Regions from separate parts of the Heyndrickxia vini genome, predicted to be linked through region 2. Evidence: riboswitches for the same ligand, from Rfam matches in the RefSeq annotation. Region 2 holds a riboswitch; each other region holds the start of a gene.
The links. A riboswitch is a leader RNA that binds a small molecule or an ion and turns the genes downstream of it on or off. The one in region 2 is predicted to bind S-adenosylmethionine.

Region 1 (7,999 bases), 790 kb from region 2:
CGTTAACGACTTCATTAATGGTACCGTCTCCCCCAGCCGCAATAACAATGTCATACTTCCGTTTAACAGCTACTTTTGCCGCTTCAATCGCATCCCCAGCGGCTGTTGTCGCATGACATGAAGTTTCATATCCGGCAACTTCTAACTTTTTCAGAACTGTCGCAAGATGTTTCTTAAACACTTCACGCCCAGAGGTTGGATTATATATTATTCTTGCACGCTTCATTTTCATCATCCTACTCTTTTTGTTACAAAATAAGAAAAGCCAAAGCGCCTTGCTCATCGATGTAAAAAACTTACCGGACTTTAAGCACTTACCGCAAGGAAAAGTCCTGAAGTTTTATATTCGATAGGCGCTGGAACTAGACAAAGCAGATATTTATTAGGAACATTAAACCTAAAATATAATTTAAAAACTCGTCTCTTTTAGTATATATTAGAACGAATTCGAAACAAATAGGTATATGAATCAACTCATTCTACACAGAAAATCTGGCCGCAGCCAGATCATTTTTCTTGTTTAGTCTACCGAGAATATCATACCGCTTTTGATTGTAAAAATCTAGTATAAGTAATTTTTGTCACATTTACATTGGAGGAATTAGAAATAATCAATTGATAAATTATCCGTTCCATATTTGACCATTTCCAATTTACTTTTTTGATTGCTTTTATCTATCCAAGATATTTGGCCAACATTAACTGTACGAATGGATAAATTAGACCGGTCTTCTACTTGAATGTTTACTGTATATACTGAAGCGCGATTGACCAATTGTAATCATATTTTATAATAGGCTTTTCGAGTTTTGAAAAATAAAGTAAGCATAATATTTCTACCCCAAGTACGAACGATAAAACGGGCCGGCAGCATTCCAATGCAAGATTGGGGTTAGAACTAAAAATATACCTAAGAAAACGAGTGAGGCACCCATTGAAAATGTTCCCAAACGCCATGATTTCATTGTTCACCAACTCCCTTCCTTTTATTCCTGACTATTAACTTAACGCCTCCGCCAATCAGCAGGACACTGACAAGTGCAGTTTGAAAATATCTGTTGAACCAAACTTGTAAATCAATATTGATATAACGATAGATAATAGGGGATAAGGTTGGCAGTAATATATTCACAAATAAATAGTAAAGCCCGAGCACTAAAAGTCCAATACCTACCCACTTTTGGTGGTTAATTAAGTATGAAATGACAGGTTGGTCATTCATTTCCTCTTTCCCGAACTTTGATGCCTTTTGCAACCCATCAAAAAAACTATAGAACCAAATGATAGGAACTAGAAACAAGAAAACTCCAAGTCGCATGACATCTAAGATATAGATGGAGAATAAAAATGCGGCCATTAATTGAATTCCTCTTATTTGCAATCCTAAATAAAGATGGCCAACACCGGGAAAAATAGAAAGAAATGTAGCAATAGAACGACTCTTTTTCCCTTCCTCTCTTTTCATTTCAAGTTCTTCCAAAATGGATTGATCAATTAGTTCTTCCCCACATTGTTTTTTCGTTAACTGTTGCATAACATCAAAAAAACCGTATATCCAGATCACAAGAAGAAAGATTAGAAAAACAAGAAATTCTCCTCTTCCTGAAAGAAATGTTATAAAAATAACCATGACCCCAAACCCAAGGAATGATACTAAAATTGTTAGACCGCGATTCATCAACCCCAATTGAAAGTGACCAAGCCCCGGGACAAATGACAAAATAATAGAGTAAAACCGTTCTGTATCTGGATTAACGGATGTTGATACCGTTTGTTCATTAGTGCCATGTTGATATAATTTCGATGCTGTGATTCCTGTGTCAATAAAATTCACAATGTAAATCGCTAAAGCAAGAAAAATTGCTGCGAGAATAAACATTCCAACAAACATAATTTCTATTAAATACATCGCCATAAGTGCAAGTCCAAATGTAACAATTGTATAAAAGATTCCTCGACCTTTCCTTAGGTACATTAATCCACCACCAGGAAAAAAGGCTAATAAAAATGCGATAATTGGATTTTTTTTATTCATTTTTTATCCTCCTGCCAAGATTTCTTTTGTATTTGCACTTTATCAATAAACGAAACGGTGTTTTTCATTAGCTCCTCAACTACAGAAGGCGCTTGTTTATTATTCGTTTCAAAGACATTCACAACATTCATTAGGTGTGTAAACACTCCCGTCGTCATAAAAACGAATGTCATTGCAGTGGCTAAAACATAATGGAATACTGGTTTTTGATAAATTTTAGAAACCGTATCTTTCTTTACAGATGCTTGTTGCTGTTCAATTGTCATCATAACTGAATCGGCAAATGTTCCTCCATTTTTCATCGGGGGCAGGTTCCCTTCTTGTGCCTCGATCACTTCCAAATAGACAGACAAGCACTGGTCACAGACGAATAAATGTGTATCGTATTGTTCTCTTATTTCTTCGTCTAGCAAATCATTCACATACAAAATCCATTCTTCATCGCTCACATGATTCATAAAAACTCTTCCTCCTTCCAATGCCTTTTCATCCAAAGCCGGGCACGATACAGCTTCGTTTCAATCGTCTTCACCTGTACCTTTTGCTCCTGAGACATTTGCTGATACGTTTTTTCTTTTATGTAAAATCCTTCTACTACCTCACGATAATTTTCGGGAAGCTCATCGAGGCGTTTGCTAATAAAATCTTGTTTTTCCTTTAATAACACAATTTCCTCAATATTTGTTGAGGCTAGCAGCACCTCAGGCCGAAATTCAACCTTTTTGTCCTCCTGTCCCCGCACCTGTTTTCTTTTTATATCAATTGAATGATTCACAGCAATTCTAGTAATCCATGTTTTAAACCCTTGATTCTTATATTTGGGGAGAGAATGATAGACTTTCAAAAACACTTCTTGTGCTGCATCCTCAGCATCGTGTTGATTCCGTAGAATCGCTAGTGTCGTGTGAAAAATATGTAGTCGATACTTTTCAACCAATACTCGAAAAGCATGATCATTGCCACATTTCACTTTTTCAATAAGCAAGTCATCCAAAACATCTCTCCCCCCTTTCTACCTACCATCATAAACGACAAACCATCCCCTGACCCCTACAGCTGAATAAAAAAAATTCAGAATTCCATAAAAAGAAGGTTTTATAGTAAAAAAACTAGCCCCCGAAACAGAGGCTAGTATTATTAGAATACACGACTAATTGATTTACTTTTTCTTAAAATGAAAGAATAATATCCAATGTAATAAACCGCTAGAATAAAAAAGACAGCTAATGTAAGTGGATCTTTCCCAAATGTTTGTGGATCCATTTGTGGTTGTATTTTTGACAAATTATACACTTCAATCATTCGATATAAAAACCTACTTAAAAACAGAAATAGAATAAGTGATTCAATCCATATATGTGTACGGTAAAATAGAATCTCATTCTTCTGTTCAAACGTGCTATGTTTTACGGCAAACAATAATAGGATGACCCCTAATCCAATGCCTACTAAATCATATAAATATGAGATAGGATGTATAGCGCTCGTAAAAAGTAACAAAATCAATAAAATAGAAAATAGCGTAATCCGGACAATAAGTCTTCGCTTTCTTAATGGCTGAAATCCAATTGATCGCTTAATCCTTCGATAAAGTATAAATCCAATAAGCAGAATAGAATATAAAAACTGTGGTTGAATGTGCAATGCTACACCTTCTTTTCCTTGTATTAACTTTTCTTAAATAAAACTACCCCTCGTTCTTTAAGAAATTGGACAGATTCATAAATTGAATGTTCATCGATCTGATATACCTCTTGGACCGTTGTTTTCCATTTATCAAAATCCCTCATTTGAATTTCACGGATATTCCGGTAGGTCATCACCTTAATCGTGTGATCTCTTAAAAAATAGCATTCATGTCCATTAAATCGGACAGCTGAAATTCTTCTCATCGTTGTATTTACATCATGATCAAAATAGGATTGTTGAATATCTTCAATAATGTCTTTTTCAGATAATGGTGTCCACTCGATTTCCTTTTTTACAAAGGATTTTCCATTCGAACGGCGATCTATTTCAAATTTATCCATCGTTTTTTGGGTAAAAGCAATTTCTTCACCAAATCCATGTAAAACATGTTTTCTTTTTGCTTCTAGCTCGACTGGCTTCATAATTGGTGAGCCATAACCAACATCCACATAATATTGCCTTTGACCAATCGTCACCATGATGGCTAAGTGGCCCGGATTTACTCTTACTAATGAACAAGTAAACCCTAATCGGGATAATAAGCGAGAAAAATTCATATTTAATGTATAACATGTCCCTCCCCACCCTTTTTCGTTTAGATTTTCTACAAAAACCTCGATTGGGGGAACATAGTTTGAACGCTCCTGAAAATAATGAAACTTACTAAATGTTTCATAAGGGATTCGTGATAAATGTTGTTGTATCAACCGCTGCAAATAATTTAAGGATGGAGTTTCTTTCTCTAATTTTAAATATTTTAAATAGTCCTCGATTGTTTGTTCCACATTTACCACTCTTTCATTATTCCATTAAGAAAATATATCTTTTATTCATTCTCGCAAAAAGTAAAAAATCCTGCAATATGATTGAATAATATGTTAGAAAGACTTAATGTTAATCTATTTTATTAAGGGAAATTTAATTATTTCTCTATATATTTATAGACATAGGAAACAAGAAACTTGTTTCAAACTTTTTCCTTCAACAATTATGTTGATTGAATACCCCTTTTTTATAACCCTTTTATGTCCGGCTTATGGCCGGAATTTTTTGTTTTAAAAAATTTAAATTGACTTTTCTCAACCATTTGTGTAATTTAAATAAATAAGATGTAACGTTAATTTCATATTGTATCTCTTATAAAGAGTAGCGGAGGGACTGGCCCTATGAAGCTCGGCAACCTTTCATGATGATCATGAATCGGTGCTAAATCCTGCAAAACATTCGTTTTGAAAGATAAGAGAGGACGATTTCTTGTTAGATGAGGCCTCTCTATATTGAGTGGCCTCTTTTATTTTGGCTCTTTTCTAAAGGATTGTTGCTTTCAACAAATTTAAACGGGAGAGTGGATTGGAGCGGAAGGTACGAGACTCCTGCGGGATCAGCTGGACAGATGAGACCCCGCAAGAGCGAAGCGATGAGGAGGCTCATCGCCAGCCCCGCGGAAAGCGAGTGCCTGTAGCGGAAAGGAACGGATCATTCCCAAAACAATAATCTTTACGAAAACAGCCTTTATTTTTAAGGAATGAAGAAAATCATAGAATATTTCATCACCATATCCGATTATTCTTATAAGAATAATAAACAAGGAGTGTAGGTTTCTTTATGTATTGTTTAGATTTAACTGGAAAAGTTGCCATTGTTACAGGTGGCACACAAGGGATTGGCAAAGCAATTGTCGATGCACTATTAGATTGCGGAGCAAAAGTAGCGGCGGTTGATATCAATATTAATCATCATCAAACGACGGACCAATTACTTTATGTGCAAGCAGATGTAACAAACAGTGATCAAGTCAACAATATGGTTGAAACGGTGATCGAATCCTTTGGAAGACTAGATATTTTAGTAAATAATGCAGGGATTTCCTCCATGGATTATGCCGTTGATATTAAAGAGGTTGATTGGGACCGAGTGATGGATGTGAACGCTAAAGGCGTGTATTTATGTAGTCAAGCAGCTGCAAAAGTACTAAAAAAACAAGGTGATGGTGGAAAGATTATTAATATTTCATCTCAGGCTGGAAAAAACGGATACCGCTTAATGGGAAGCTATGTAGCATCAAAGCATGCCGTTTTAGGATTTACGAAGGTAATGGCGATTGAATTAGCCAAAGACCAAATCAATGTAAATGCAGTTTGCCCAGGTATTGTAGAAACCGATATGAAAAAAAAAAAATGAAAGAGTCATAGGGGGTGAGTTAAGAGGACTTAATGCTGAAGCAATTAAAGAAGAGGATATATCGCAGGTCCCATTAGGCAGAACCGCGAAACCCCAAGATATTGCAAATGTCGTTGTCTTCTTATCATCAACACTTTCCGACTATATGACAGGGCAAGGAATTAATGTGACTGGCGGAATGACAATGAACTAAGAAATAGGAGGAATTAATGTGACAAAACAACAAGAAAGAAAAGGAAGTCTTCTCGCACTATTACCATTATTAATTTTTGTACTTCTTTTTATCGGAACGGGAATTCTTGCAAATGATTTTTCCAAAATGCCTTTAAGTGTGGCGGTCATTATTGCAGGTACAGTCGCATTATTGATGAATAGGAAGGAATCATTATCTAAAAAGATTGATATCTTTTGTAAAGGAGCTGGACATTCAAATATTATTTTAATGTGTATCATCTTTGTTTTAGCCGGAGCTTTTGCCGGTGTTGCTAAGGAAATGGGAGCGGTTGAATCAACGGTCAATCTTGGATTATCGTTGCTTCCTGCAAATTTATTAATGGTAGGACTTTTCATTATCGGTTGCTTTATCTCTACCTCAATGGGGACTTCTATGGGTACGGTTGTTGCATTGGCGCCAATTGGGTTAGGGATCGCCACACAAACAGATATCCCTACAGCATTAGCCATGGCTACTGTTATTGGTGGAGCAATGTTTGGCGATAATCTTTCAATGATTTCGGACACAACGATTGCTGCTGTACGGACACAACAAACACAAATGAAAGACAAATTTAAAGTGAACTTCTTTATCGTTTTGCCAGGTGCCATTGTTACAGCCATCCTACTTGGAATCATCACCCTTGGAAACCATGCAAGTGTTACCGGTGATCATCCGTATGAATTGGTCAAAGTATTACCATATGTAGCTGTCTTAGTCGCCGCTCTACTCGGAGTCAATGTTTTAATCGTATTGCTGGGAGGAACCATTTTTGCCGGCATCATCGGAATTGCTTATGGATCATATGACTTTCTGGGATTTCTGCAAACCGTTGCCAAAGGTGTCATGAGTATGGAAGACATTGCAATTGTAGCAATATTGATTGGTGGTTTAGTTGAAATTATTAAATATAATGGTGGAATTGATTATCTATTACACTTTGTCACTAGCAAAATTAGATCAAAAAAAGGTGCCGAGTTTGGGATTGCTAGTTTAGTGAGCGTTGCGGATATCGCAACAGCAAATAATACGATTTCCATTATTATTACTGGACCATTAGCGAAAAATATCGCAGATGAATATGAAATTGATGGAAGAAAATCAGCAAGTATTCTCGATCTATTTTCTAGTTGCTGGCAAGGAATTGTTCCATACGGCGGCCAACTACTTGCAGCAGCCAGCATCGCCTCAATTTCACCTGTGAGCATTATCCCTTATTCTTTCTACCCAATCTTGATGGGAATTTGCGGAGTGATAGCGATACTAGTTGGATATCCAAGGCTCCAAAGAAAAGAAAAGGCAATAAATACTAATCAACCTTTAAAAGAAAAATCTTTATAGTATGCTATACTATATTGATAATTCAAACAATAAAATTATTTATTTAGGAGTGAATATGTAATGGTACAAAAAATGAATGTAGAAAGCTTCAATCTTGATCATACAAAAGTAAAGGCACCATATGTACGTTTAGCCGGAGTTACTCATGGACAAAATGGAGATGTCATCCATAAATACGATATCCGTTTAAAACAACCAAATAAAGAACATATGGAGATGCCAGCTCTTCATTCACTAGAGCATTTACTAGCTGAAAATGTACGTAATCATCTTGATCATGTAGTCGATTTAAGTCCGATGGGCTGTCAAACAGGCTTTTATCTTGCCGTCCTTAATCATGATAATTATGATGGGATTCTTGATGCCTTAGAAAAAACGTTACAAGATGTATTAGAGGCAAAAGAGGTTCCAGCTTGCAATGAAATTCAATGTGGTTGGGCTGCAAGTCATAGCCTTGAGGGCGCACAAGAACTTGCTCGCGAATTACTTGCGAAAAAAGATGAATGGAAAGAGATATTTGCAGATTAATAATCGTAAAG
Region 2 (7,999 bases):
CTCAGTTTATTCCGATTCTTGAAGAGGCAGATATGGCGATTAATTTTATCGCTGTAGATGAAAATATTATGATTAAAGCGGATGCGGATAAATTAGTGAGGGTATTTGAAAATTTAATCTCTAATGGGATGAAGTATGGGAAAGAGGGCAAGAAAATTTTGTTAAGGGCTAAAAAAATGGATGGCCAGGCTATAGTCGAGGTCACTAATTATGGGGAACCGATTTCCTCTGCTGACCTTCCATATATTTTTGACCGGTTTTATCGAGTCGAGAAATCCCGCTCATTAGACACTGGTGGTTCGGGACTTGGTCTTGCCATTACGAAAAGTATTGTCGAACAGCATGATGGTCATATAGAAGTAACGAGTAATAAACAAGAAACAAATTTCACCATTACACTCCCATTAAATCAAATCGCCTATATTGAATAGGTGATTTTTTTTCTTAAGAAAGACTTAAGAAATATTTACATACCACTTAAACTTCACGTTTTATAGTTAAGAAAATGATTTTTAATTAAGGGGCGTTAGTGGTGAAAAAGTTTCTTATTTTATGTGTTGTGCTTTTTATAAGCGGCATTTTATATAAATATCCTGAGTATTTGAAAAAACCGTTCGGTCTTCATTTTGATTCTAATAAAAATTTGATTCAAGGAAAGGCAGGCGTACTGATGGACGAGAGTAGTGGGAAAATCCTTTATGCTAAAAATGCAAATGAACGATTATATCCTGCTAGTACGACAAAAATATTAACCGCATTGATTGCTTTGGAAAAGGCAAATGTAAATGCATCAGTGCGAATAGGAAATGAAGTATTATTAAGAGAACCTGAGGAAAGTTCTGCCGGGTTGAAACCAGGGCAGGTGCTCCCGTTAAAAGTGTTGTTACGAGCAATGTTACTCCCATCCGGGAATGATGCAGCAAGAGCAATCGCTGTCTATATCGCCAAAAAGGATAATAACCAGCCAAATATGTCTTCAGAAGCTGCGTTGGACTACTTTTCCAAATTAATGAACGCGAAAGCAAAGCAAATCGGAGCAACCCATTCACATTTTGTCAACCCACATGGACTACATAATCCTAATCATTATTCAACTGCTCAAGATTTGGCAAAGATTGCAAGAGAGGCGAGAAAATTCAAGGAATTTCGAAAAATCGTTAGTGAAGAGGTGTATAAAGACTCGTCCGAAACCTTTTATAATCGTAATGAGCTTGTAAATCGTAGCAGCCAGCATTATTTTGATGGAGCGGATGGGATAAAAACAGGATTTACAGATGAAGCAGGTTACTGTTTAGTTTCATCTGCTTCAAGAAACGGAAAAAAACTAATTGCAGTCGTGTTGCATTCTTCAAAAGAAAATGTATGGAATGATTCCACCGCCATGTTGGAATATGGATTTCAAGAGAAGTATGCAGAAAAATAGGCTATCAGTAGTTCTATGCTACACTTTAATAAAGCAACTTTTTCATCATTCTGATAGCATTCTTATTTAAAGGGGAGAGGATCTTGAAAAAACGAATTGTTCTTTCATGGAGTGGGGGGAAAGATAGTTGTCAAGCATTGTATGAATTGGTGAAACAAGGGTATGAAATAGCTTGTCTTGTTACTACTGCTCCGAAGGAAATGGGCTTAACCTTTGCGCATGGGGAAAGAATCGAATTAATCGAAGCGCAAGCAAGATCGCTTCGGATTCCAGTCTACGTTATACATTGTTCTTTCGATAGCTATACGGATGACTTCCACAGAGAAATAATAAAGCTAAAGGAAATTTACCAATTAGATGCTATTGCCTTTGGTGATTTATACTTAGATGGGCATCGGGAATGGGGCGAAAAATTAGCGAAAGGCGCGGAACTTGAAGCTCTTTACCCATTATGGATGAGACAAGAGAATGCCATTTGCGCGCTTTCTACTTTTATCGATACAGGTTACCAAGCAATAGTTATCAGAACGATGCATAATCAAGTTCCGGATAAATGGCTTGGAAAACGAATCGATAAAGAATTTTGGAAGGAAATTCAAACGTATGATGTATGTCCGATGGGTGAATCGGGTGAATACCATACATTTGTTTTTGATGGACCATTGTTTCATGAGAAAATAAACTTTCGAACCAGTTCAAAAATCGTTCAGGATCACTCTACTAAACTGGACATTTTTCTAAATGATTAAAAAAATGAATTGAGAGGAATATTTTCACTTTATGATAATAAATATTCCTCGTAAGAAACCACACTATTTATTGTTTCAATAGGCTAATTTCTAAAAAATATTGTTACTTCTAACGGTAATAAAAGCGCAGAGTGGATTGAAGCGGAAGGCACTTGACTCCTGCAGGATTAGCTGGAAAGATGAGACCCCGCAGGGAGCGAAGCGACGAGGAGGCTCATCACCAGCCCTGCGGAAAGCAAGTGCCTGTAGCGGAAAGGAACGGTCTATTACGAAAGCTTTTTAAACATGAAAAATACTATCTAAAACGGCTAATGGATGTTCATAACGACGTCCAAACTCACTTCCGGTATAAAAATACTCAGGTGTTTCCAAATAACTTGAAAGTGTTTGTTCCTTTTTAATCTCCCATTTAAGCTGGTCAATCATATGATCAAACGTATAGGAAGCTGACTGATTAGGAGTATTATATTTAACAGAAATAGAAGCGATTTGCTCTCTATCTTTCATGATAAAAATATCATTTCCGTCATTAGTAAAGGCCTTAAATTCTAATGAATCATAAGCAGCCGTGACTGAATGGTGACTTGTCCTAACAACAAATCCTCTCTCTCTAAAATAATCTTCAAAAGAAGCAAGAAATTCATCGACTTTGATTTTCATTCCGGTCAATACATTGTTTTCATAGAGTTGTTTGTTCTTTTCTTTTAAGTGAATCAATTCCGCTTGTAAGTCTTTTATTTCCGTAGTACTCATATCATCATATCTCCTTTTTTATTTCTTCCTTTAATTTTATCAAAAAAATACGGTAGGCAACAAAATGTAATGATTCATATGGTGGTATAGGAGGTGGTACGAATGGTATATGAAATACATGTGTCTACATCTAAGCGTCGCTTAGCACTTTTGAATAACGGCCGGGTAGTTAAAATCTATCCAATCGGTGTGGGGAAAATGTTAACACCAACGCCGAAGGGTACGTATAGAATCATTAATAAGCAGCCAAATCCGGGCGGACCATTTGGAGTAATGTGGATGGGACTATCAAAACCACATTACGGAATTCATGGAACGAATAATCCTGCATCAATCGGGAAACTGGTCTCCCATGGTTGCATTAGAATGTATAACCAAGATGTTTTATCCCTATCTAAAATAGTGCCGATTGGGACGAAGGTAAGGATAAGTCAGTCATGATTTTACACTCAATGGAAATTATGTAGCCCTAAAAAATAAAGTGAACAAAAAGATAAGATAAATATAAGGTTCTTCTTTGGAGTATGAAGAATATAAATTTTATAAAGGGTTCACTTGAAGGGAGGATAGGTGTCAAGCCAAATCAATTTTGTTTAAACGAAACGCAAATTCTTGGATACCAAGTGTGAAAGATAAACAAAATGGTCCAAATGAATAAAGAAAGGGAAATGGAATCATGGTCTTTGAACCTATTCAAATTAATCTTAGTGAATTGAAAATCAATAGTTGTGACCATTCGAGTGCAATTACTCTAGGATCTGCAGTTATCGTTGGCAGAAGAGTGGTTGCAAAGAAAAACCAACCAATTGGTCAACTTTTATCAGATCGTACCACTGTTATATCCTCTAAAAGTTTTACAATTGATGACGATATTGAAGACTTCTTTCGCACAAAAGGCATATAATCAATTAACCCTGTCCCTTTAGGTCGATGGTCTGATATAAAACATAGGAGGTACGAATATGTTATTTGCACCAGCAGTGATTAATCTTCAGACCTTTAAACTGAATTCAATAGATCACACAGCGGTATTAAATATCGGGCAATGCCAGCTATTAGATATTTTTGTCGCCTATAAAAGGAATCAAGGAATTGGAGAACAAAACGGTGATGGGGTTCGAATAATTTTACCTGTTTCATCCGTGTTAGACTCAGATTTCATTGATAGTCCTGCAGTTAAAAATAGTATTGTTTAGTTTGATGTCGTAAATAAGGAGTGACATGTATGTTTTTTTTCACACCTATGGTTGTTAATCTTCTCGGATTTAAAATTAATTCAGTCGATAACTCCTCTGTTATAAACGCTGGGCCAGTTCAATCAATTGATCAATTTACGGCTTATAAGCGAAACCAAGCTTTTGGAGAATTAAACGGTGATTTATCTCCAACCACTTTGCCTATTACAGCAATTGTTGATCCGGACGTAAGTGACAGCCCCGCTGTTAAAAATAGTGTTATTTAGTCGTACTTTTTCTAATTGTATAAGTTCAGCTAAATAAATTTAACAAATTTTTAAAAGGCTATTGACTTATTATATTTTTCGAAATAATATTAAGACTATTAAATTACAAAATTAAATAAAATGACTATGACTTATCCAGAGAGGTGGAGGGACTGGCCCTTTGAAGCCTCGGCAACGGGTTTGCATTTATGCAAATACCGTGCTAATTCCTGCGAATCGGGGTTTTTTCGATTCGAAAGATAAGAAGTAGATCGGTTAGTTTATACGAACCCTTCTTCTTATCTGTTCTTGGATAAGAAGAAGGGTTTTTTATTTATTGAAAGGGAGGATCAAGCAACATGATTAAATTTGAAGGTGTAGGCAAAGTGTTTCAGTCAAAAGGCAGAGAAGTGGCAGCTGTGCAGGATGTTTCTCTTTCAATCGAAAAGGGTGAAATATTTGGTGTAATTGGTTTTAGTGGTGCTGGAAAAAGTACTTTGCTTCGACTGGTAAATCTTTTAGAAAGGCCAACATCAGGAAAGGTAATTGTTAACGAACAAGAAAATCTCTCCCTATCAGAGAAGGAACTTCGAAAGATGAGACAAAGAATCGGAATGATCTTCCAAACCTTTAATCTATTTAACTCAAGAACGGTGTTCGGAAATGTTGCCTATCCGTTAAAAATAGCAAAAGTGCCGAAACAGGAGATTAATAGAAGAGTAACGGAACTGTTGCAATTTGTCGGGTTAGCTGATAAAGCAAATTATTATCCTGAACAACTGTCAGGAGGACAAAAGCAGAGGGTGGGAATTGCGAGAGCACTAGCCACTTCACCAGACATTTTAATTTGTGATGAAGCGACATCGGCTCTTGATCCGGAAACAACGAGCGATATTTTGACACTATTGAAGAGGGTAAATGAGGAATATAATGTGACGATACTATTGATTACTCATGAAATGCAAGTTATTCGAACAATATGTGATCGTGTTGCTGTGATGGAGAATGGACGAGTGATTGAAGAAGGTAGCGTCTTTAATCTTTTTACTAATCCTACAACTAAAACAACAAAAAACTTTATTAGCTCCGTCCTAAACGACAAAATCTCACCGCAACTTTTTGAAAAATTGTGCGGAAATAAGTCTAGTCATCTATACCGGATTATTTTTACCGGTGAAGAGACGAGTAAACCATTGCTATCAAACATTGCAAAGTCCTTTGAAGTAGATGTAAATATTCTTTATGGAAATATTAGCGAAATACAGGAAGTTCTCTTTGGTAATTTAATTGTTGAGTTACAAGGGAATCAAGTAGAGATAGGAAGAGCTGTTAATCATTTGAAACAATATGTAGAAGTGCAGGAGGTTACAAGTCATGCAAGTTGATTGGAGTACATTTTGGCCAAGGATATTCCAAGCATCCGGTCAAACGATAACAATGGTTATTTTTACACTGATTTTTGCAACAATATTTGGCTCAATCATTGGGTTGCTCCTTTTTGTGACAAGAAAGGGGAATATTTTAGAGAATCAAACGGTTTCTACGATTCTTAATATCTTAATTAATATTATTCGGCCAATTCCATTCATTATTTTTTTAGTAGCGATTAGTCCTTTGACCCGTGCTGTGATGGGGTCAACTATCGGAACGGCCGCTGCCATTTTTCCGATGACTATTGCAGCATCCTTTGGAATTGCTCGCGTTGTCGAGAATAATTTAGTGTCTATCGATCCTGGAATCATCGAGGCGGCAAAAGCGATGGGTGCCAGTAAACTTCAAATTATTTTTGGCGTATTAATTCGAGAAGCATTAGGACCATTAATCCTTGGTATAACCTTTATTACAGTAGGATTAATCGATTTCTCTGCCATGGCTGGAACTGTTGGTGGCGGCGGTCTCGGAGATTTAGCGATGACATATGGTTATCAGCGATTTGATAAATCTGTCATGATTGTTACGGTCGTGCTATTGATTATCCTTGTTCAAATTGCTCAATTCATTGGAAACTATCTAGCAAAAATTTTCTTGCGAAGATAATGAATAATACAAAACATCAGAAGAAAGAGGAAACAATGTGAAAAAGACAATTTTATTAAGTGTTATTGCAGTATTTATCTTTTCCCTTTTAGCTGCTTGCGGAAAAGAAACGAGTGGCAACTCTAAAGTGGTGACCATTGGTGTAACAGGGTCGGATGGACAAATGTGGGATATTATTAAGGAAAAAGCAAAAAAAGAAGGGATTACGATTAAGTTAAAAGAGTTCTCGGATTATACGATCCCTAACCAGGCATTAGCAGATGGAGACATCGATTTAAATGCATTTCAACATATTGCTTTCTTAAATCAATTCAAAGAAGAACATAAATTAGATATTACACCAATTGGAACAACACAAATTGCTCCTATGGGAATGTTTTCAGACAAATACAAATCACCAAAGGAAATTCCTGCAGGCGGAGAGATTGCTATTCCGAATGATCCGTCTAACCAGGCACGAGCCTTATTATTGTTACAATCAGCGGGTTTAATCAAATTGAAAGATGATTTCGGCCTTTTCGGTGATCCAACTGGAATCATAGATAATCCAAAAAAGTTAAAGATTACCCCTGTTGTTGCACAACAGACTCCACGAGTATTAAAAGATGTTGCTGCGTCGGTAATTAATAATGGTGTGGCGGGCCAAGCCGGACTGAATATTACGAAAGAATCCATTTATTTAGAGGATCCCAATAGTGATTCGGTAAAACCTTATATCAATATTATTGCTGCACGTTCGAAAGATAAAGATAATAAGACATACGAAAAAATTATAAAGATCTATCATAGCAAAGAAGTGGAAGAGGCGGTTAAAAAGGATACAAAAGGCGGATCAATTGTAGTGGATATGCCAATTCAAGACCTTGAAAGTATCATTAAATAGGAAGAAGTTATTCAGGAAACGAAGGATAATAACTATTTAATTCCGATTAAATCTATGCGATAAATCACATATAAAAGGAGAGAATGAAGGATGACAATCCAAACGAAAAGTTTAAGAGGGGTAATTAATCAAAGTATTGAAGAGGCTAAACAATTGTATATTGAAACAAGTCACAAAATCCATAGAAAACCTGAAATTGGAAACCAAGAATATTTCGCATCAAAAACATTAACCGAAATTCTTGAGAATGCTGGATTTACTGTAACACGTAATGTAGCTGGACATGAAACAGGATTTGTTGCAAGAAAAGCAGCAGTTAAAAATGGTCCGAAAATCGCCTTTTTAGCTGAATATGATGCATTGCCGGGTTTAGGTCATGCATGTGGACATAATATTATCGGCACGACAAGTGTTGCTGCTGGCATTGCCTTAGCAAAAGTAATTGATGAAACAGGCGGTGAAGTGATTGTTTTTGGAACACCCGCAGAAGAAGGAGGGCCAAATGGCAGTGCAAAAGGAAGTTTTGTCAAACATGGATTGCTGGAGGGAATCGATGTCGCGCTTATGATTCATCCATCCGGAAAAACAAGTTTAACGTCTCCGTCTCTTGCAGTCGACCCTCTTGATTTTCATTTTTACGGGAAAGCGGCACATGCTTCGGGTTCACCCGAAAAGGGAATAAATGCGCTAGATGCTGTTATTCAATTGTTTAA
Region 3 (7,999 bases), 1.1 Mb from region 2:
ACCATAGGTGTTATTGCAAGCTTTCTCACTTACTCCAGACAATTTGGCCGGCCTTTGAATGACTTGGCAAATATTTTTAATATCCTTCAGTCCGGTGTAGCGGGTGCGGAGCGCGTGTTTGAAATTTTAGATGAAAACGAGGAAGCCCCTGATCAGGATGGGGCAATTGAATTAACACAACCAAGAGGCAATGTGATTTTTGAAAATGTGTCATTTGGGTACCGCCGTGATGTTCCGATAATAAAAAATATTAGCTTTGAGGCAGAAATCGGCAGCAGCACAGCACTTGTCGGACCAACAGGTGCGGGGAAAACAACGATTATCAACTTGTTAACACGTTTCTATGATGTAACAGAAGGGCGTATTTACCTTGATGGAAGGGATATAAAGGAGTATACAAGGGATAGTTTGCGGAAGTGCTTTGGGATTGTGTTGCAAGATACGTATTTATTCTCAGGATCAATTAAAGAGAATATTAAATACGGAAAACCGGATGCAACAGATGAAGAAGTGAAAGCGGCGGCAAGAATGGCGAATGCTGATCTCTTTATTAAAAAACTACCGAATCAGTATGATACGATGCTTTCGGAAAACGGTGGAAACTTAAGTCAAGGACAGAGGCAATTACTGGCTATTGCACGTGTTATGCTGGCTAAGCCTTCCCTACTTATTTTAGATGAAGCAACTAGCAGTATTGATACAAGAACAGAGCTTCATATTCAAGATGCACTATTAAAAGTAATGGATGGACGAACGAGTTTTATCATCGCACATCGATTGAATACAATCCGAGAAGCTGATACGATTATGGTCATTGATCATGGGAAGATTGTTGAAAAAGGAAGTCATGATGAATTAATTGGAAAACAGGGTGTGTATTATCATATGTTTTTTAATCAAAGTTCTCTTCAACAACAAACCTAGCATAACTGCGCGCAAAAAATAAATAAAACGAAAATATCTCTATTAAAGCTTTAAAAAAATAGTTAATCTAAGCTTTAATAGGGATTTTTTGTCTATTTTGGAGTTCAATTTCTTATTTGTGGGGAACAAAAGAAAGCGCATAAATAGTAAAGACATGTTATACTTTAGAGGTACATGCAGTATGACTGTATAAGTGACAGAGTATTTAAACAGGAGGTACATGATAAAATGAGTAACGGAATTTTCAAAATCCCAACACCTATAAATGAGCCTGGTAATTCTTACGCTCCAGGTACAAAAGAGCGGGAAACATTAAAAGCAGAATTAAAACGCCAATCTAATATCGTAGTAGACATCCCTGTGATTATTAATGGAGAAAATGTAAAGACAGATACAGTGAAACAAGTAGTTATGCCGCATGATCATCAACATGTGTTAGCAAACTATTCACAAGCTGGAGAAGAAGAGTTACGTGCGGCAATTGAAGCAGCAATGGCTGCAAAAGACGCATGGGCAAATATGCCATGGGAACATCGTGCATCTATATTCTTAAAAGCTGCGGATTTAATCTCTGGTCCATATCGTGATGTAATGAATGCGGCTACTATGCTAGGACAATCTAAAACAGTTGTACAAGCTGAAATTGATTCAGCACAAGAATTAGCAGATTTCTTACGTTTTGGCGTAGATTATGCTAATCAAGTTTATCAAATTCAACCAGACAGTATGAAAAATGTATGGAATCGTACAGATTACCGTCCATTAGATGGTTTCGTATTAGCGATTTCGCCATTTAACTTCACAGCAATTGGTGGGAACTTACCATCAGCACCTGCAATGATGGGGAATGTAGTAGTTTGGAAACCTGCCACAACTTCTATGCTAGCAAACTACTACTTCATGCGTATTTTAGAAGAAGCGGGATTACCAAAAGGCGTCATCAACTTCGTACCATCTCGTGGTTCACAGGTATCTGAAGTCGTTTTAACAGATTCTCGTATGTCTGGATTCCACTTTACTGGATCAACTAGCACGTTCCAAACAATTTGGAAAAATGTTGGTGAAAACATTGCGAACTACAAATCATATCCTCGTTTAGTTGGTGAAACGGGTGGTAAAGACTTTGTATTTGCTCACGAAACAGCACAAGCAGACAAAGTGGTAGCTAACCTTGTTCGTGGTTCGTTTGAATACCAAGGTCAAAAATGTTCAGCAGCTTCACGTGCTTACATTCCAGCAAGTATGTGGGAAGAAGTTAAAGCTGGATTAGTAGAACAAACTGCAAAGCTAAAAGTTGGAGATGTTCGCGACTTTACAAACTTCATGGGTGCGGTAATTGATAAAGCTGCATTCGATTCAATTACAAGCTATATTGAACATGCAAAAGCATCTGAAGAAGCAGAAATTATTGCCGGTGGTACGTATGATGATTCTGTTGGATATTTCGTTCAACCAACAATCATTGTGACTACAAATCCGAACTTCAAAACGATGGTAGAAGAAATCTTTGGACCAGTATTAACAATCTATGTATATGAAAATGATAAATTAGAAGAAACATTGGATGCAGTAGATACAGCTTCAATGTATGCATTAACCGGTGCGATTTTTGCACAAGATCGAGGAGCGATTATGCATTTAGAACGTCGTTTATCTGGCGCAGCTGGAAACTTCTATATTAACGATAAACCAACAGGTGCGATGATTAATCAACAACCATTTGGTGGTTCTCGTGGTTCTGGTACAAACGATAAAGCAGGTTCTGTATTTAACATGATTCGTTGGACAACTCCTCGTGTTATTAAAGAAAACTTTGCACCAACTGCAGAAATTTCTTATCCATTTATGGATGCAGAATAATTTAAAAGGTCAAAATAAGTGTATTTAACCATTAAAGAAACAGCTGATTATTTATCCGTATCTGAAACATATGTGAAGAATTTAATTTTACAAGGTAAAATACGGGCTTTGCATGACAGTAATGGAGAAATATTGGTTTACAAGGACCAGTTTAAGACACATTTTGAACAACTTGAAAAATATAAACTATTAGTTCAGGAATTGGCAAATGAACCGATTCCGGAAGATGCGGATATAAAGGATGAGGATTGACGTAAAGAGCCATTTAATGATGGCTCTTTATGTTTTACTAACATCTAATAGTTGAAGAATTTCTGCTTTTTTCAAGGCAAGATCCGGGTGACTTCGCGAGAGAGGTTTTTCTGATGAGATTGAAATTTGTGAATAAAGTTCTCCCGGCTGTCCTCTAAGAATGAGAATACGGTCACATAAATAAAGTGCTTCATCGATATCATGTGTGACAAGGATCATTGTGGTATTTCTTCTTTTCCATATAGAAAGAAGGAGGTCCTGAAGCTGCATTTTTGTAAAAGCATCAAGTGCACTAAACGGTTCGTCTAATAGTAATATGCTAGGTTCTGTAATGAGCGATCGTGCTATAGCTGTTCGTTGTGCCATCCCGCCGGAAAGATCCTTAGGGAAATGCTTTTCAAAACCAACTAATCCAACCAATTGTAAAAGTTCTGTTACCTTTTGTTTCTGCTCAGGATAATGGATACCGAAACTAATATTATCAACAACATCCAGCCAAGGCATTAGCCGTGGTTCTTGAAAGACCATTCCAATCGCCGCAAGGTCTAGGTCAAGCGAGCCTTTAAAGTTAGAATCAAGTCCAGATAGGACACGTAATAATGTGCTTTTTCCGCAGCCACTTGTACCAATAATGCCAATAATTTCTCCTTTCTGAATCGAAAAGGAGATGTTTTGAAAACCAGTTTTCCCCTGATTAAACGTACGTGAAATATTTCGAACCGCCAGCATCGTTGAAATCCCCCTTAGTTTTGGTTAGAAAGACTGTCTTGCCATCTAAGTGATCGATCTTCTATTTTTTTGAGAATGGAATCCGTAAGTTTCCCGAGTATCGCGAATAACAAAATACTGCCTAAAACGAGCTGGGGTGAATACGTGTTTTGACCGACGAATAATAAATAGCCAAGCCCTTTACTTGCCCCCATAATTTCAGCGGCTACGACGAACATCCAGCCAAGTCCCAGCCCACTGCGAATTCCGACAAGAAATGAGGGAAGTGCCGCAGGGAGGATGATCTTACGAATAATTTTATAAGGTGAAAAATGATAAATTCTGCCGACCTCAATAAGTTTGCGGTCGACCCCTTGAATTCCGGATACCATATTTAAGTAGACAGGAAAGAATACACCAACTGCAATGAGTATAATTTTTGATGTTTCACCTATTCCCATCCATAAAATAAAGAGTGGTACCCATGACAAAGATGGGATCGACCGAAAGGCTTGAATAATTGGATCAAACAGACTCTCAAATAGTTTAAAATAACCTACAATAGATCCTAGTAAAATAGCGAAGAATGTTCCTATAAAAAACCCAGCAAATACGCGATATAACGTCGCCCCGGTATGCTCCCACAGCGTTCCTTCCCGTGCCATGTCATAAATTCCTTTAAGGATGATAGATGGAACCGGGAGTAGGTGTGCCTCAATCAGTCCCATCCTTCCGGTGATTTCCCAAAGTAAGAGGAGGATGAAAGGGATAATGCTTCCTATTATCCACTTCCTTTTGCCTTTTTTCTTACTTAAAGTTAGTTTTTTAGAGGTATCTCTTCTTCGTACCAATCTTACTTTTTCACTTTGCTCAATCATCTGCCCCGCCTCCTTTATTGATTAATTACCTTTTTCGCATATTTTGGCGTAATCAGCTCATTTACGAGCTTTTCAATATTAAGAGTATCCTTTAAAACTTTCATTTCTTGAAGAATCTTCCCAGCTGCTTGAATCGTTTCAACTTGCTCATTTCCAGGAGTAGGAGAAGAGAAATCATTTCTTTCTAGCTCTTTTTTTGCGACATCACTATCAATTTTTGCTTCCTTTGCAAGAATTCCAGCGGTTTCATCGGGATGCTCAATCGCCCATTTTCTTGCTTGCTCATACGCTTCAATCACTTTTTCAACATATTTAGGGTATTGATCAGCAAACTCCTTTCGGACATTTAATGTTCCATAGCTATTGTAATTTGGTTGACGATAAAATAGGTTTGCTTTCGATTCCAGTTCTAGTTTTGCCATATGTGGATCCAATCCTGCCCAAGCAGTGACTTCACCAGACTGTAATGCACTTGCACCATCACTATGTTGAAGATTGACAATTTCAATATCATTTGGTGATAACCCATTCTCCTTTAATGCACGAAGCAGAAAAATATACGGGTCGGTTCCAATAGTTGCGGCAACCTTTTTTCCTATTAAATCAGCTACTGATTGAATGGATGGATCAAGTGTAACCAGAGCGGTCCATTCTGGTTTTGAATAGATATAAATGGATTGAATAGGTGACCCGTTTGCTTTCGCCATTAGTGCAGCTGCACCAGCCGAAGAACTAAAATCCACACTTTTTGAGTTTAAAAACTCGAGTGCTTTGTTGCTACCTTGACTTAGAACAAATTCGATATCAATCCCTTCCTTTTTAAATAATTTTTCCGCAAAACCTTTGTTTTTTAAAACAAGACTTGTTGGCGAGTAAAATGCGTAATCCAAAATAATTTTTTTAGGTTTTTTATTTTCCCCACTTGCACTACTGGAGCATCCTGAAAGCACACCAAAAATTGTAATGATGCTTAAACAAAAGATAAAATACTTTTTCATTTAAATGACCCCCTTATTTAATTTTATTGATAGGATTACTTGGAATTTGGTATGTAGATTCTGCGAAGTGTAAAAAATGAATGATAGGTGAGAGAAGAAGAGGTGGAAAAATAAATAAGCCCTCTTCCAATAAGAAGAGGGCGAAAAGTAATGGTCCTCCTCTTATCTTCCAGATCATCATGGATCTGTAGGATGTAGCACCTTTTCAAGCAAATCGCTTGAAGGTTGCCGGGCTTCATAGGGCCTATTCCCTCCGCCGCTCTCAATAAGAGTGTATTCGATTTTTAATTGCTGTCCAGCTAGAGTGTCTTCAACAAGGAGCTTTACGCTTTTTAATTGCGTTGTATCTGTGATGAAGTATAAAATAAGTTGAATAGGAAGTCAATTAGTTTTTTTAATTTTTTTACAATGCAGAAAATTGGTAGGAGGATACAAATGAAAAGGATAATCCCACATATTACAATTGAAAATTGCAAGGAAGCTATAGAATACTATGCCGAAGTATTAAATGGTGAGATTGGACATACTCAACTCGCCGACGGAATTGAAATGTTCAAAGGACATGAAGGAAAATACATCCATGCAGAACTCCATTTTCCTAATGGGTTTGCCATTTATTTTAATGATGTATTTGGGAATGAGCCAATCTATGGGAATAATATTGAAATTGGACTCGAATTCGAAAGTGATGAGGAAATCAAGCAAGTATATGACGCAATTTCCAAAGAAGGGGTAGTAAAAATGGAGCTGCAGCAAACATTTTGGAATGCTACCTATGGAAAAGTACAGGACAAATATGGAGTTACGTGGGAATTGAATTATCGAAAATAAAGGGGATAGAAAGGCATCCCCTTTTTAATCTACTTAAAGTTTTCTAATCCCTTAGATTGGGTGTCATCATTCAATATTCCATTATTAATTATATATTGACGTGCTTCTTCATTCCCTAATTGATAGATCATTTGATAAACTTCAGTAAGAATTTGATCATATTTATGATTTTCGGAATCATGGTGATATTCAAGGAAAGGAATATGGGCCCGTGCATATGTTTCTAAATCAGCAGCATATAACTTTTTGAAAAGCTCTTTAAGCTGAGAAATTTCTTTATGGTTAGCAGTAATTTCAAATTGTTGATTTGTTTCAATTGGAGTGTCTAATATTTCACCATTGGTGATATCAATATAATATTTTCTGCTATTCGACTCCATACATTTCATCTCCTTAAGTTTTTTTTTTATAAAACTATCGGTAGCTCCAAAAAAGAAACTTAAAGATGTTTTACCACTAATTTGTCCTCATTAATCATTATTAAGATGTAATGTTAAAATTGATTCTCATCAACTTCCCCATTAATTACTTTAAAGGATATATGAAATATATGTAAGACCGTTTTGGGCAATTAATGACCCTTTTCGAAAGATTGTAGCTTTAAACAATAGTAAAAGCGCAGAGTGGAGCGGAAAGGAACGGTTTATTGTTTATCCACAAAAATATACCAAACACAGGTGCCACCAAAGTACAAATATTCAGCAATATTAAAAGTATTACTTATGTCTCTTGTGCCTGTATCAAAAATGAAAGTAAAATGAAATTTATTGCAAATGTTCATTTGTTAAACTATAAAAATAGAGTTTAGCTACTTGCAGGAAAAGTTTTAATACTGTAACAAAAGGGAAGCATATTTACATATTCTGTCGCATTAATTGATTATGTAAATATGTATTATCGGAGGATATAATATGACTTTTGAAGAGTTATTAATTGATAAAATGTATTATAAAAAAACATTTATGAAAGAGAATGAATTCGACCATCCAATTCGAATCCTTGGTGAAGCATACATGGCGGAACAGCAAAATGAGCTAGCTGAATTATCGTATATTCGTTTCGCCCAAGGAGAAGTGTATTTTCATAATAAAGACTTTGAATCTGCCATTTTTAAATGGGAAAATATCGAAAATGAATTAGAGCCATGGGCGAAAAAAAATATGGCAGATGCCTATTTTGAATTAAGCCTGTACTCTACTGCTGAAGAAATATACCGTTCAATCGTTTCTGATTCCCCAATATTAACGACGGAAATTTCGATTATGCTTTTCTCTATTTATAATGTGCAGGGAGACATGGGAAAAGCGGTTGATACAATTAAGGAAGCTGTCGCCTATAATCCTGATTACAAAAATCTAACAGACATAGCACGCGATTTTTTTGAAAATCAGCAGGATTGGGCAAATGCAGTAGAACTAGCTGTGAACGAAGCAATAAGAACGGATTCTGCAAAATGGTTTGAGGTACTCATTTCCTATAGTTTGGATGAAAAAACAAACCGATTTGCACCAAGTTATTTTAGTAAAGTCCTAGTTTCGTTATATATAG

Region 1: it holds a riboswitch for S-adenosylmethionine, as region 2 does, so the genes downstream of both, I5776_RS19225 (SDR family NAD(P)-dependent oxidoreductase) here and I5776_RS01880 (methionine ABC transporter ATP-binding protein) in region 2, are expected to answer to the same signal.
Region 3: it holds a riboswitch for S-adenosylmethionine, as region 2 does, so the genes downstream of both, I5776_RS17960 (aliphatic sulfonate ABC transporter substrate-binding protein) here and I5776_RS01880 (methionine ABC transporter ATP-binding protein) in region 2, are expected to answer to the same signal.

Annotation. Positions count from the first base shown of each region.
Region 1 is NZ_CP065425.1:3,864,381-3,872,379, forward strand. Features, by position in the region: gene I5776_RS19190 (diacylglycerol kinase) at 1-226, opposite strand, end outside; gene I5776_RS19195 (hypothetical protein) at 602-775, opposite strand; gene I5776_RS21695 (hypothetical protein) at 837-965, opposite strand; gene I5776_RS19200 (hypothetical protein) at 962-2,035, opposite strand; gene I5776_RS19205 (hypothetical protein) at 2,032-2,493, opposite strand; gene I5776_RS19210 (RNA polymerase sigma factor) at 2,490-3,029, opposite strand; gene I5776_RS19215 (CcdC protein domain-containing protein) at 3,173-3,679, opposite strand; gene I5776_RS19220 (arylamine N-acetyltransferase) at 3,703-4,509, opposite strand; SAM riboswitch class I at 4,859-4,967, shown strand; gene I5776_RS19225 (SDR family NAD(P)-dependent oxidoreductase) at 5,330-5,905, shown strand; gene I5776_RS21700 (SDR family oxidoreductase) at 5,964-6,098, shown strand; gene I5776_RS19230 (Na+/H+ antiporter NhaC family protein) at 6,117-7,460, shown strand; gene I5776_RS19235 (S-ribosylhomocysteine lyase) at 7,521-7,988, shown strand.
Region 2 is NZ_CP065425.1:342,898-350,896, forward strand. Features, by position in the region: gene I5776_RS01840 (sensor histidine kinase) at 1-431, shown strand, start outside; gene I5776_RS01845 (D-alanyl-D-alanine carboxypeptidase family protein) at 602-1,423, shown strand; gene I5776_RS01850 (Dph6-related ATP pyrophosphatase) at 1,507-2,172, shown strand; gene I5776_RS01855 (hypothetical protein) at 2,452-2,925, opposite strand; gene I5776_RS01860 (L,D-transpeptidase) at 3,028-3,366, shown strand; gene I5776_RS01865 (hypothetical protein) at 3,602-3,829, shown strand; gene I5776_RS01870 (hypothetical protein) at 3,888-4,121, shown strand; gene I5776_RS01875 (spore germination protein) at 4,151-4,387, shown strand; SAM riboswitch class I at 4,516-4,633, shown strand; gene I5776_RS01880 (methionine ABC transporter ATP-binding protein) at 4,726-5,751, shown strand; gene I5776_RS01885 (methionine ABC transporter permease) at 5,741-6,403, shown strand; gene I5776_RS01890 (MetQ/NlpA family ABC transporter substrate-binding protein) at 6,441-7,286, shown strand; gene I5776_RS01895 (M20 family metallopeptidase) at 7,377-7,999, shown strand, end outside.
Region 3 is NZ_CP065425.1:3,592,675-3,600,673, reverse strand. Features, by position in the region: gene I5776_RS17985 (ABC transporter ATP-binding protein) at 1-924, shown strand, start outside; gene pruA (L-glutamate gamma-semialdehyde dehydrogenase) at 1,153-2,784, shown strand; gene I5776_RS17975 (helix-turn-helix domain-containing protein) at 2,803-3,036, shown strand; gene I5776_RS17970 (ABC transporter ATP-binding protein) at 3,064-3,765, opposite strand; gene I5776_RS17965 (ABC transporter permease) at 3,780-4,622, opposite strand; gene I5776_RS17960 (aliphatic sulfonate ABC transporter substrate-binding protein) at 4,637-5,620, opposite strand; SAM riboswitch class I at 5,780-5,892, opposite strand; gene I5776_RS17955 (VOC family protein) at 6,056-6,451, shown strand; gene I5776_RS17950 (hydrolase) at 6,481-6,831, opposite strand; gene I5776_RS17945 (tetratricopeptide repeat protein) at 7,363-7,999, shown strand, end outside.